2 regions of the Pseudomonas fjordensis genome follow, and region 1 is predicted to be linked to the other one. Evidence: predicted binding sites of a transcription regulator. Region 1 holds the regulator's gene; the other holds the start of a gene.
The links. Region 1 encodes sigma-54, which starts transcription at its own class of promoters, with help from an activator protein. Its sites were predicted from a motif close to ANTGGCATNNANNTTGCTNT; they were not measured.
Positions count from the first base shown of each region.

Region 2: glnK (P-II family nitrogen regulator) is a predicted target of sigma-54. The motif match lies at 2,073-2,092, and genes of this name have one in related genera.

Region 1 is NZ_OZ336860.1:1,119,662-1,124,585, reverse strand. Features, by position in the region: gene ACWHXD_RS05040 (KdsC family phosphatase) at 1-110, shown strand, start outside; gene lptC (LPS export ABC transporter periplasmic protein LptC) at 119-691, shown strand; gene lptA (lipopolysaccharide transport periplasmic protein LptA) at 678-1,211, shown strand; gene lptB (LPS export ABC transporter ATP-binding protein) at 1,211-1,936, shown strand; gene ACWHXD_RS05020 (RNA polymerase factor sigma-54) at 2,121-3,614, shown strand; gene hpf (ribosome hibernation-promoting factor, HPF/YfiA family) at 3,690-3,995, shown strand; gene ptsN (PTS IIA-like nitrogen regulatory protein PtsN) at 4,006-4,470, shown strand; gene rapZ (RNase adapter RapZ) at 4,473-4,924, shown strand, end outside.
Region 2 is NZ_OZ336860.1:6,573,258-6,578,181, forward strand. Features, by position in the region: gene ACWHXD_RS30255 (ammonium transporter) at 153-1,490, opposite strand; gene glnK (P-II family nitrogen regulator) at 1,525-1,863, opposite strand; gene ACWHXD_RS30265 (accessory factor UbiK family protein) at 2,287-2,550, shown strand; gene ACWHXD_RS30270 (YifB family Mg chelatase-like AAA ATPase) at 3,291-4,787, shown strand; gene ACWHXD_RS30275 (methyl-accepting chemotaxis protein) at 4,820-4,924, opposite strand, start outside.

The sequences.
Region 1 (4,924 bases):
CCCATGGCATCACCACCGCCCGTGGCGGCGAAGGTGCCGCCCGCGAGTTCTGCGAGTTGATCCTGCGTGCCCAGGGCAGTCTTGAAGCGGCCCACGCCGCCTACCTATAGAGCGTTATATGCTGAGCAAAAAGATTCGCAACTTCCTGTTATTCGGGGTCATCGCCGCGCTGCTTCTGGCGGTGGGCTACTGGAATATCAGCCCGGAGCGCTTTCTCGACAAGCCTGTTGCGCAGGTTGACGAAGGCCTTATCGACTATTACGCCACCAATGCCTACAGCATTCAGTACCTGCCCGATGGCAAGGTGCAGTATGAGATGACATCGGACAAGGTCGAGCACTTGAAGGCTTCCGAAGTCAGCCTGCTGACCAATCCGGACCTGAACCTGTATCGCGGCACCGAATTTCCCTGGCACGTCACCAGCAAGCGTGGCGAGGTGAACCCGGACGGCACCGAAGTTGAACTGATCGACTCGGTTCGCGTCGCACGTACAGACGCGCAGAACCGCGATACCATCATTACCAGCAGTCGCATGACCGTATTCCCACAGAAGCAATATGCGCAGACCGAGCAAGACGTTAGAATCGACGGCGCTGGCGGTGTATCGACTGGCAAGGGAATGAAAGCGTATTTGAAAGAAAGCAGGATACACCTGCTATCGAACGTAAGAGGACAGTATGAGGCTCGTTAAAACCCTCCCTATTTTGCTCGGTCTGGGCGCAGCACTGGGAAGCGTGAGCGCCTGGGCTCTGCCGAACGATAGCCAGCAACCGATCCACATCTCGGCTGACGATGCACAGCTCGATGACAAGCAAGGTGTGGCCACCTATACCGGCGGCGTGATCATCACCCAGGGCTCGATGAAGATTACCGGCAACACGGTGACCCTGACGCGTACCAAGACCGGCGATATCGATGTGGTGACGTCGGTGGGCAACCTGGCTTATTTCGAGCAGAAGCAGTCCGCCACCGACACCGGCCCGATGAAGGGCTACGGTAAGACCATCCAGTATCACGCCCAGCAGAATCGTATCGTGCTGATCGACCAGGCCAAGGTACTTAGCCCCGACGGCAACTCGACCGAAGGTGAAAAAATCACCTATGACACCGTCAAGCAGATCGCCAACGCCGGTCGCGCCAACGGCAACAAGGTCACCGCACCGCGCCCGCGCATCGACATGGTTATCCAGCCGAAGAAGAAGGCCGAGTAATGGCAACCCTGAAAGCCCAGCACCTGGCCAAGGCCTATAAAAGCCGCCACGTGGTACGCGATGTCAGCCTGTCGATCGACAGCGGCCAGATCGTCGGTTTGCTCGGCCCTAACGGTGCCGGCAAAACCACCTGCTTCTATATGATCGTCGGGCTGGTCCAGGCAGACCAGGGTCGCGTATTGATCGACGACCTGGACGTCAGCCACCAACCCATGCACGGTCGCGCACGGGCAGGTATCGGCTATCTCCCCCAGGAGGCGTCGATCTTCCGCAAACTGTCGGTGGCCGACAACATCATGGCGATCCTCGAGACCCGCAAGGAACTCGATCGCGATGGCCGCCGCCAAGAGCTGGAAAGCCTGCTGCAGGAATTCCACATCAACCATATTCGCGACAACCTCGGCATGAGCTTGTCCGGTGGTGAACGTCGTCGCGTGGAAATCGCCCGCGCCCTGGCGACCGCGCCGAAATTCATCCTGCTGGATGAACCCTTTGCCGGTGTCGACCCGATTTCGGTGGGTGATATCAAGCAGATCATCCATCACCTCAAGGCCAAGGGCATTGGGGTGCTGATCACGGACCACAACGTGCGCGAGACCCTCGATATCTGCGAGACCGCTTATATCGTCAACGATGGCCAACTGATTGCCGAAGGCGATGCCGAGACGATCCTGGCTAACGAGCTGGTGAAGGAAGTGTACCTGGGTCACGAGTTCCGCCTGTAAACACAGGGGTATCGCGCTTTTCCCTGGAGCGCGCGGGAGTCAATGGAAACCTCGGTTTTTTTATTGTTACCGCGCTCTAGGCAAAGGCCCCGAGATCAGGCATATAATTTGCTTATGTTTGGCGCTCACGCGCCCTGTCGTGGATGGCGCATTGCGCCGGCGAATAAGGTGTTAAGCCCCTGCCATGAAACCATCGCTAGTCCTGAGAATGGGCCAGCAGCTGACGATGACACCGCAGCTGCAACAGGCCATCCGCCTGCTCCAATTGTCGACCCTGGACCTGCAACAGGAAATCCAGGAGGCCCTGGAGTCCAATCCGATGCTCGAACGCCAGGAAGAAGGCGACGACTTCGACAACGCAGATCCGCTGGCCGACAACATCGAGCAAAAACCCAATCCCGACGTGCAGGAACCCTCCTATCAGGAAACCGCCCCGACGGTGGATAACCTGGAGGAAGGCGACTGGAACGAACGCATTCCCAACGAGCTTCCCGTGGACACCGCGTGGGAAGACGTCTACCAGACCAGCGCCAGCAGCCTGCCGAGCAACGATGATGACGAGTGGGACTTCACCACCCGCACGTCGGTGGGTGAGAGCCTGCAGAGCCACTTGTTGTGGCAACTGAACCTGGCGCCGATGTCCGATACCGATCGTCTGATCGCGGTCACCCTGATCGATTGCATCAACAACCAAGGCTACCTGGACGAAACCCTCGACGAGATCCTCGAGGCCTTCGACCCGGAACTGGACATCGAACTGGACGAAATCGAAGCCGTCCTGCACCGCATCCAGCAATTCGAACCCGCCGGCATCGGTGCCCGTACACTCAGCGAGTGCCTGTTGCTGCAACTGCGCCAACTGCCCGCCAAGACGCCATGGCTCACCGAAGCGCAACGCCTGGTCAGTGATTACATCGACCTGTTGGGCAGTCGTGACTACAGCCAACTGATGCGCCGCATGAAGCTCAAGGAAGATGACTTGCGCCAGGTCATCGAGCTGGTGCAAAGCCTCAACCCGCGTCCGGGCTCGCAGATCGAATCCAGCGAAGCCGAATACGTGGTCCCCGACGTCATCGTGCGCAAGGACAACGAGCGCTGGCTGGTGGAGCTGAACCAGGAGTCGGTACCGCGCCTGCGGGTCAACCCGCAATACGCAGGTTTTGTGCGCCGCGCTGACACCAGCGCCGACAACACCTTCATGCGCAACCAGTTGCAGGAAGCGCGGTGGTTCATCAAGAGCCTGCAAAGCCGCAACGAAACCCTGATGAAAGTCGCGACGCAAATCGTCGAACACCAGCGCGGTTTCCTGGAATACGGCGACGAGGCCATGAAGCCTCTAGTGCTGCACGACATCGCCGAAGCCGTTGGCATGCATGAATCGACGATTTCGCGGGTCACCACGCAGAAATTCATGCATACCCCACGGGGTATTTATGAGCTGAAATACTTTTTCTCCAGCCACGTCAGCACTTCCGAGGGCGGCGAATGCTCGTCCACGGCGATCCGCGCGATCATCAAAAAACTGGTTGCCGCGGAAAATCAGAAAAAGCCGTTGAGTGACAGCAAGATCGCTGGTTTACTGGAGGCACAAGGCATTCAGGTCGCCCGTCGAACCGTCGCCAAGTACCGCGAGTCCCTAGGGATCGCGCCTTCCAGCGAGCGTAAGCGTTTGATGTGACGGGCGGGCCACAGCGTTCCAGTGGTGGGTATTCCTGCCCACCGCTTTATGCACTGGCAACGAAGGAGAAGCTGTATGCAAGTCAACATCAGTGGACACCAGCTGGAAGTCACCAAGCCCCTGCGTGAATACACCGAGAGCAAACTGAACAAGCTTGCGGGGCATTTTGACAAGATCACCAACGTGCAGGTCATCATGGAGGTCGATAAGCTCAAGCAGAAAATCGAGGCCACCCTGCACGTACCGAATGCCAAGCTCGTCGCCAATGCGGAACATGAAGACATGTACGCGGCAATCGACTCGCTCTACGACAAGCTCGACCGCCAACTCATAAAGCATAAGGAAAAGAATCTGCACCTGATGCAAGGTACAGGTCGTTAACTCTCCCCCCATGATCCGACTTGAAACCATCCTGACCCCCGGCCGTTCCCTCGTGAACGTGCCGGGCGGCAGTAAAAAGCGCGCCCTTGAACAAATTGCCAACCTGATCAGCAGCCAAGTGCCTGAGCTGGAGATGCAAGATGTTTTCGAAGCTCTGATTGCTCGTGAAAAACTCGGCTCGACCGGTTTTGGCAACGGCATCGCCATTCCTCACTGCCGCCTCGAAGGCTGCGATACCCCGGTCAGCGCGCTGCTGCACCTGGAAAAACCCATCGACTTCGACGCCATCGACGGTGCCCCGGTTGACCTGCTGTTCGTTCTGCTGGTCCCGCAAGCCGCCACCGATGCGCACCTGGAACTGCTCCGGCAGATCGCCAGCATGCTGGACCGCAAGGATGTACGCGACAAACTGCGCAGCGCCTCCAGCAATGAAGCGTTGTACCAAGTTGTCCTGGATGAACAAAACGGGCAGTAATCATGCGTTTGATCATCGTCAGCGGTCGCTCCGGCTCCGGTAAGAGCACCGCCCTCAATGTGCTTGAGGACAACGGCTTCTATTGCATCGACAACCTGCCGGCCGGCCTGCTGCCAGAGCTGGCGGAACGTGCATTGATCCATACCGAATTGGCACAGCCACTGGTGGCTGTCTCGATTGATGCGCGCAACCTGCCCAGCCACCTTTCGCGGTTCCCGGAACTGCTGGAAGAAGTGCGCGCCAAGCACATTCATTGCGACGTGCTGTACCTGGATGCAGACGAAGAAACCCTGCTCAAGCGGTTCTCCGAAACCCGTCGACGTCACCCCCTCAGCAGTGCCAACCGCTCTCTGGCCGAAGCCATCGAGGACGAGACCAAACTGCTGGGGCCGATCATTGACCTGGCCGACCTGAAGATCAACACCACCAACCTGAACCTGTATCAGTTGCGCGA
Region 2 (4,924 bases), 5.5 Mb from region 1:
GAATACGCCTTCATGCCTGTAAGACATTTGCACCCTTAAAAGTACTGTGTGGATCCCATCACAAACTCGATAAAAAACCCATGCACCTTTAGCCACAGACAAACGCCAGGCAAAAAAATGCCCGGCAAGCCGGGCATGTTTTTTTCACGTAGTTACAAGTTGTAGCCGCGCTCGTTGTGCTGCGCCAGGTCGAGGCCTACCGCCTCTTCTTCTTCGGTGACACGCAGGCCCATGACCATGTCGAGCACCTTGAGGATGACGTAGGTCACGATCGCCGTGTAGATCACGGTGAAGCCCACCCCTTTGCACTGGATCCAGACTTGAGCTGCGATGTCTGTCACGGTGCCGAAGCCACCCAGTGCCGGGGCTGCGAACACACCGGTGAGGATCGCGCCGACGATACCGCCGATACCGTGCACGCCGAAAGCGTCCAGGGAGTCGTCATAACCCAGCTTGCGCTTGAGGCTGGTCGCGCAGAAGAAGCACACCACACCAGCGACCAGGCCAATCACCAGGGCGCCCATCGGGCCCACGGTGCCCGCTGCCGGCGTCACGGCGACGAGGCCGGCGACCACGCCCGAGGCGATGCCCAGTGCGCTTGGCTTGCCGTGGGTGATCCACTCGGCAAACATCCAGCCCAGGGCCGCAGCGGCGGTGGCGATCTGAGTCACCAGCATCGCCATGCCTGCGGTGCCGTTGGCCGCCGCAGCGGAACCGGCGTTGAAACCAAACCAGCCGATCCACAGCATGGCCGCACCCACCAGGGTATAGCCCAGGTTATGCGGGGCCATCGGAGTGGTCGGGAAGCCTTTACGCTTGCCGAGCACGATGCACGCCACCAGGCCAGCCACACCCGCGTTGATGTGCACGACGGTGCCGCCCGCGAAGTCCAGCACGCCCCAGTCCCACATCAGGCCGCCGTTGCCGCTCCAGACCATGTGCGCGATCGGTGCATAGACCAGGGTGAACCAGATAGCCATGAAGATCAGCATCGCGGAGAACTTCATACGCTCAGCGAAAGCACCGACGATCAGCGCCGGGGTGATGATGGCAAAGGTCATCTGGAAGGTGATGAACACGGCTTCCGGAAACAGCGCCGCTGGCCCGGTGATGCTGGCCGGGGTGACACCCGCCAGGAACGCCTTGCCCATGCCGCCGAAGAAGGAATTGAAGTTGACCACACCTTGTTCCATACCAGTGGTATCGAACGCGATGCTGTAGCCGTAGACGACCCAGAGGATGCTGATCAGGCCAGTGATGGCAAAGCACTGCATCATCACCGACAGAATGTTCTTGGAGCGGACCATGCCGCCGTAGAACAGCGCCAGGCCAGGGATGGTCATGAACAGCACCAGCGCGGTGGCGGTGAGCATCCAGGCGGTGTCGCCGGAATTGAGGACTGGAGCAGCCACTTCATCTGCCGCCATGGCCAGGCTTGGCATTACGATGGACAGCAGGGCTCCGAGCCCTGCGAATTTACGCAGAGTCATATTGTTTTCTCCTGGGGCGTTGGGGTTTGGCGGCTTAGATTGCGTCGGTATCGGTTTCGCCGGTACGGATGCGAATAGCCTGTTCCAGATTGACCACGAAGATCTTGCCGTCACCGATCTTGCCGGTGTTGGCCGCCTTGGTTATCGCCTCGATAACCCGGTCAAGATCCTTGTCGTCAATGGCGACATCGATCTTCACCTTCGGCAGGAAATCGACCACGTATTCCGCGCCGCGATACAGCTCGGTATGACCCTTCTGCCGACCGAAGCCCTTGACCTCAGTAACGGTAATGCCCTGCACGCCGATCTCGGACAGTGACTCGCGAACATCGTCCAACTTGAACGGCTTGATGATGGCAGTGACTAGCTTCATGAAAACTCTCTCCCGAATTTGGTGGACTTGCCCCAGGAAAACAAACCCGTCTCAAGTCTAAGCGCAGTGCCTGGCTTTGTAACGCATCGTCGCCTCGGCATTTGCCGTCGCGACGCCAGCGAACCACTGGTGACGAGCCCTGTACCCCGGATCCGTCGGCGCACTGCATTCGTCACAGCGACTGCATCAGTGCATGGGTCATGATCGTCTAAGCAGAAACCTTGCCAGCTCCGTAAAAACCACTGAAATCAATCCATTGCCCGCTTGTGCCCACCTACGGGGCGCCTGCGTGGCCGCAATGCGCATCAAAACAGTGCGCGACCGCCCGCCCCAATGCGCGAAAACCGTGCGCAACGGGGCGTGAAAATGACTATAGACGCTGCGTGATACACTGCCGGCCAACTGTTTTCCGGAATATGTCCAATGCTCGCGCCCAAAGACTTCCTCGACGCCCTGAGCGGCCACGCCTCTCGCCTGTTCAGCGGCGACACCCCGCTGCCCCGCAATGAAATCGAAAGCCAGTTCAAGGCTTTGCTACAGAGTGGTTTCAGCAAGCTCGACCTGGTCAGCCGGGAAGAGTTTGACAGCCAGATGGTGGTGCTGGCCCGCACACGTGCGCGACTGGAGAGCCTGGAGGCGAAGGTGGCTGAACTTGAAGCACGGTTGACGCCACCCTCTGCTGAATAAACACGGTGAGTGTGGGAGCTGGCTTGCCTGCGATGGCCATAGGTATCTACACAACTTTGGTGTGACGCTGGACCTGTGGCGAGGGAGCTTGCTCCCGTGACGACCGGATAGCCGACGCTGTTCTAACTGACGCACCGCGATCCAAATGTGGGAGCTGGCTTGCCTGCGATAGCGGCCTGACAGTCAACACAGCTGGATTGTGTACATATCCATTCCTGCGGTAACGGCCACTTAGGGTTCCGCCCTGACGGCGGCTCACTTTTGAAAAGCGCAAAAGTAAGCAAAACGCTCTTGCCCCACCACTCGGCACCTCGCTTAGGCTCGGTGTGCCCGTAATCCGCCAGTGATTTGGGGGGCCGCCGCCACGCGCCATCCATGGCGCGGGGCGGCTAAACCGGCATCCCTGCCGGTTTACCCCCCAAATCACTGTCGAATTCCGGCCAGCGTGGTTTGACGGGGCGCCTAAGATCAAAAGCAGATCAAGAGCGACTCGCTTCGCATCGTGGTTACCGTTTGCTGCGACAGCCTACAAAGTTGTGTAGATACCTATGCCGCGATGGCGGTGCATCAGCGGATGATTCTTTGCTGACACACCGCCATCGCAGGCAAGCCCGCTCCCACATTTGTTTTGCGTTGCCGCCCGGATACGTTCTGTAAAACCTCCCCTGCCCCGCTCCATTCCACCTCGTCTACCCTTGAAAAAAACCGCAGGAAGCGGCCCTTTCATTCAAGGAACGAGCATGTCCCTCGCCATCGTCCACAGCCGCGCCCAGGTCGGTGTAGAAGCCCCCGCCGTCACCGTCGAAGTGCACATGGCCAATGGCCTGCCGTCTCTCACCCTGGTGGGCTTGCCCGAAACCGCAGTGAAGGAAAGCAAAGACCGCGTGCGCAGTGCCATCCTCAACTCGGCGCTGCAATATCCGGCCCGCCGCATCACGCTCAATCTCGCGCCCGCCGACCTGCCCAAGGACGGCGGGCGTTTTGATCTGGCAATTGCCCTGGGCATTCTGGCGGCCAGTGTGCAGGTGCCGGCCTTGATGCTCGATGACGTGGAATGCCTTGGGGAATTGGCACTGTCCGGCGAGGTGCGCGCAGTGAAGGGCGTGTTGCCGGCCGCGCTGGCGGCGCGCAAGGCCGGGCGCACCGTGATAGTGCCGCGCGCCAATGCCGAGGAGGCGTGCCTGGCGTCAGGGTTGAAGGTGATTGCGGTGGATCACTTGCTGCAAGTGGTGGCGCACCTGAATGGGCATGTGCCGATTGAGCCCTATAGGTCCGACGGCTTGCTGTACATGAACAAGCCTTACCCGGACCTGAGTGAAGTACAGGGCCAACTCGCGGCCAAGCGCGCATTGCTGATCGCGGCGGCGGGCGCGCATAACCTGCTGTTCAGCGGGCCACCGGGTACCGGCAAGACCTTATTGGCCAGCCGGCTACCGGGTTTGCTGCCGCCGTTGAGCGAGCAGGAAGCACTGGAAGTGGCCGCTATCCAATCCGTGGTCAGCCTGGCACCGCTGAGCCATTGGCCCAACCGCCCGTTCCGTCAGCCACACCACTCGGCATCCGGGCCGGCACTGGTGGGTGGCGGCTCGAAGCCACAACCGGGGGAAATCACCCTGGCCCATCACGGGGTGTTGTTCCTGGATGAGCTGCCAGAGTTCGATCGCAAGGTGCTGGAGGTGCTGCGTGAGCCATTGGAGTCGGGGCATATCGTGATCTCCCGGGCCCGAGACCGTGTGAGCTTCCCGGCACGCTTTCAACTGGTCGCGGCGATGAACCCCTGCCCTTGCGGCTACATGGGCGAGCCCAGCGGGCGTTGCCGGTGTACGCCGGAGCAGATCCAGCGCTATCGCAACAAGCTATCCGGCCCTTTGCTGGACCGGATTGATTTGCACCTGACCGTCGCGCGGGAGGCCACTGCCCTGAGCCCCACTCAACAGGCGGGCGACACAACGGCCGATGCCTCGGTGCGGGTAGCGCAAGCACGCGAGCGCCAACAGCAACGCCAGGGGTGTGCCAATGCTTTTCTGGACCTGCCGGGGCTGCGCCAGCACTGCAAGCTGCCAAAGGTCGACGAGGGTTGGCTGGAGACCGCCTGCGAGCGGCTGACACTGTCACTGCGGGCGGCCCATCGGCTGCTGAAGGTGGCGCGCACCCTGGCGGACCTGGACCAGATGGACGCCATCACCCGTGACCATCTGAAGGAGGCCCTGCAATACCGCCCCACATCCGTGACTTGAGCCTTACGCAATATCAATGTGGGAGCGGTGCGTCAGCGAAACCGATCCACCTCATGGCGCAAGCCTGCCGCCAAGGTCTCCAGTTCCTTGGCGGTAACCGCCAGGTTCGACACCACTTCACGCTGCTCGCTGTTGGC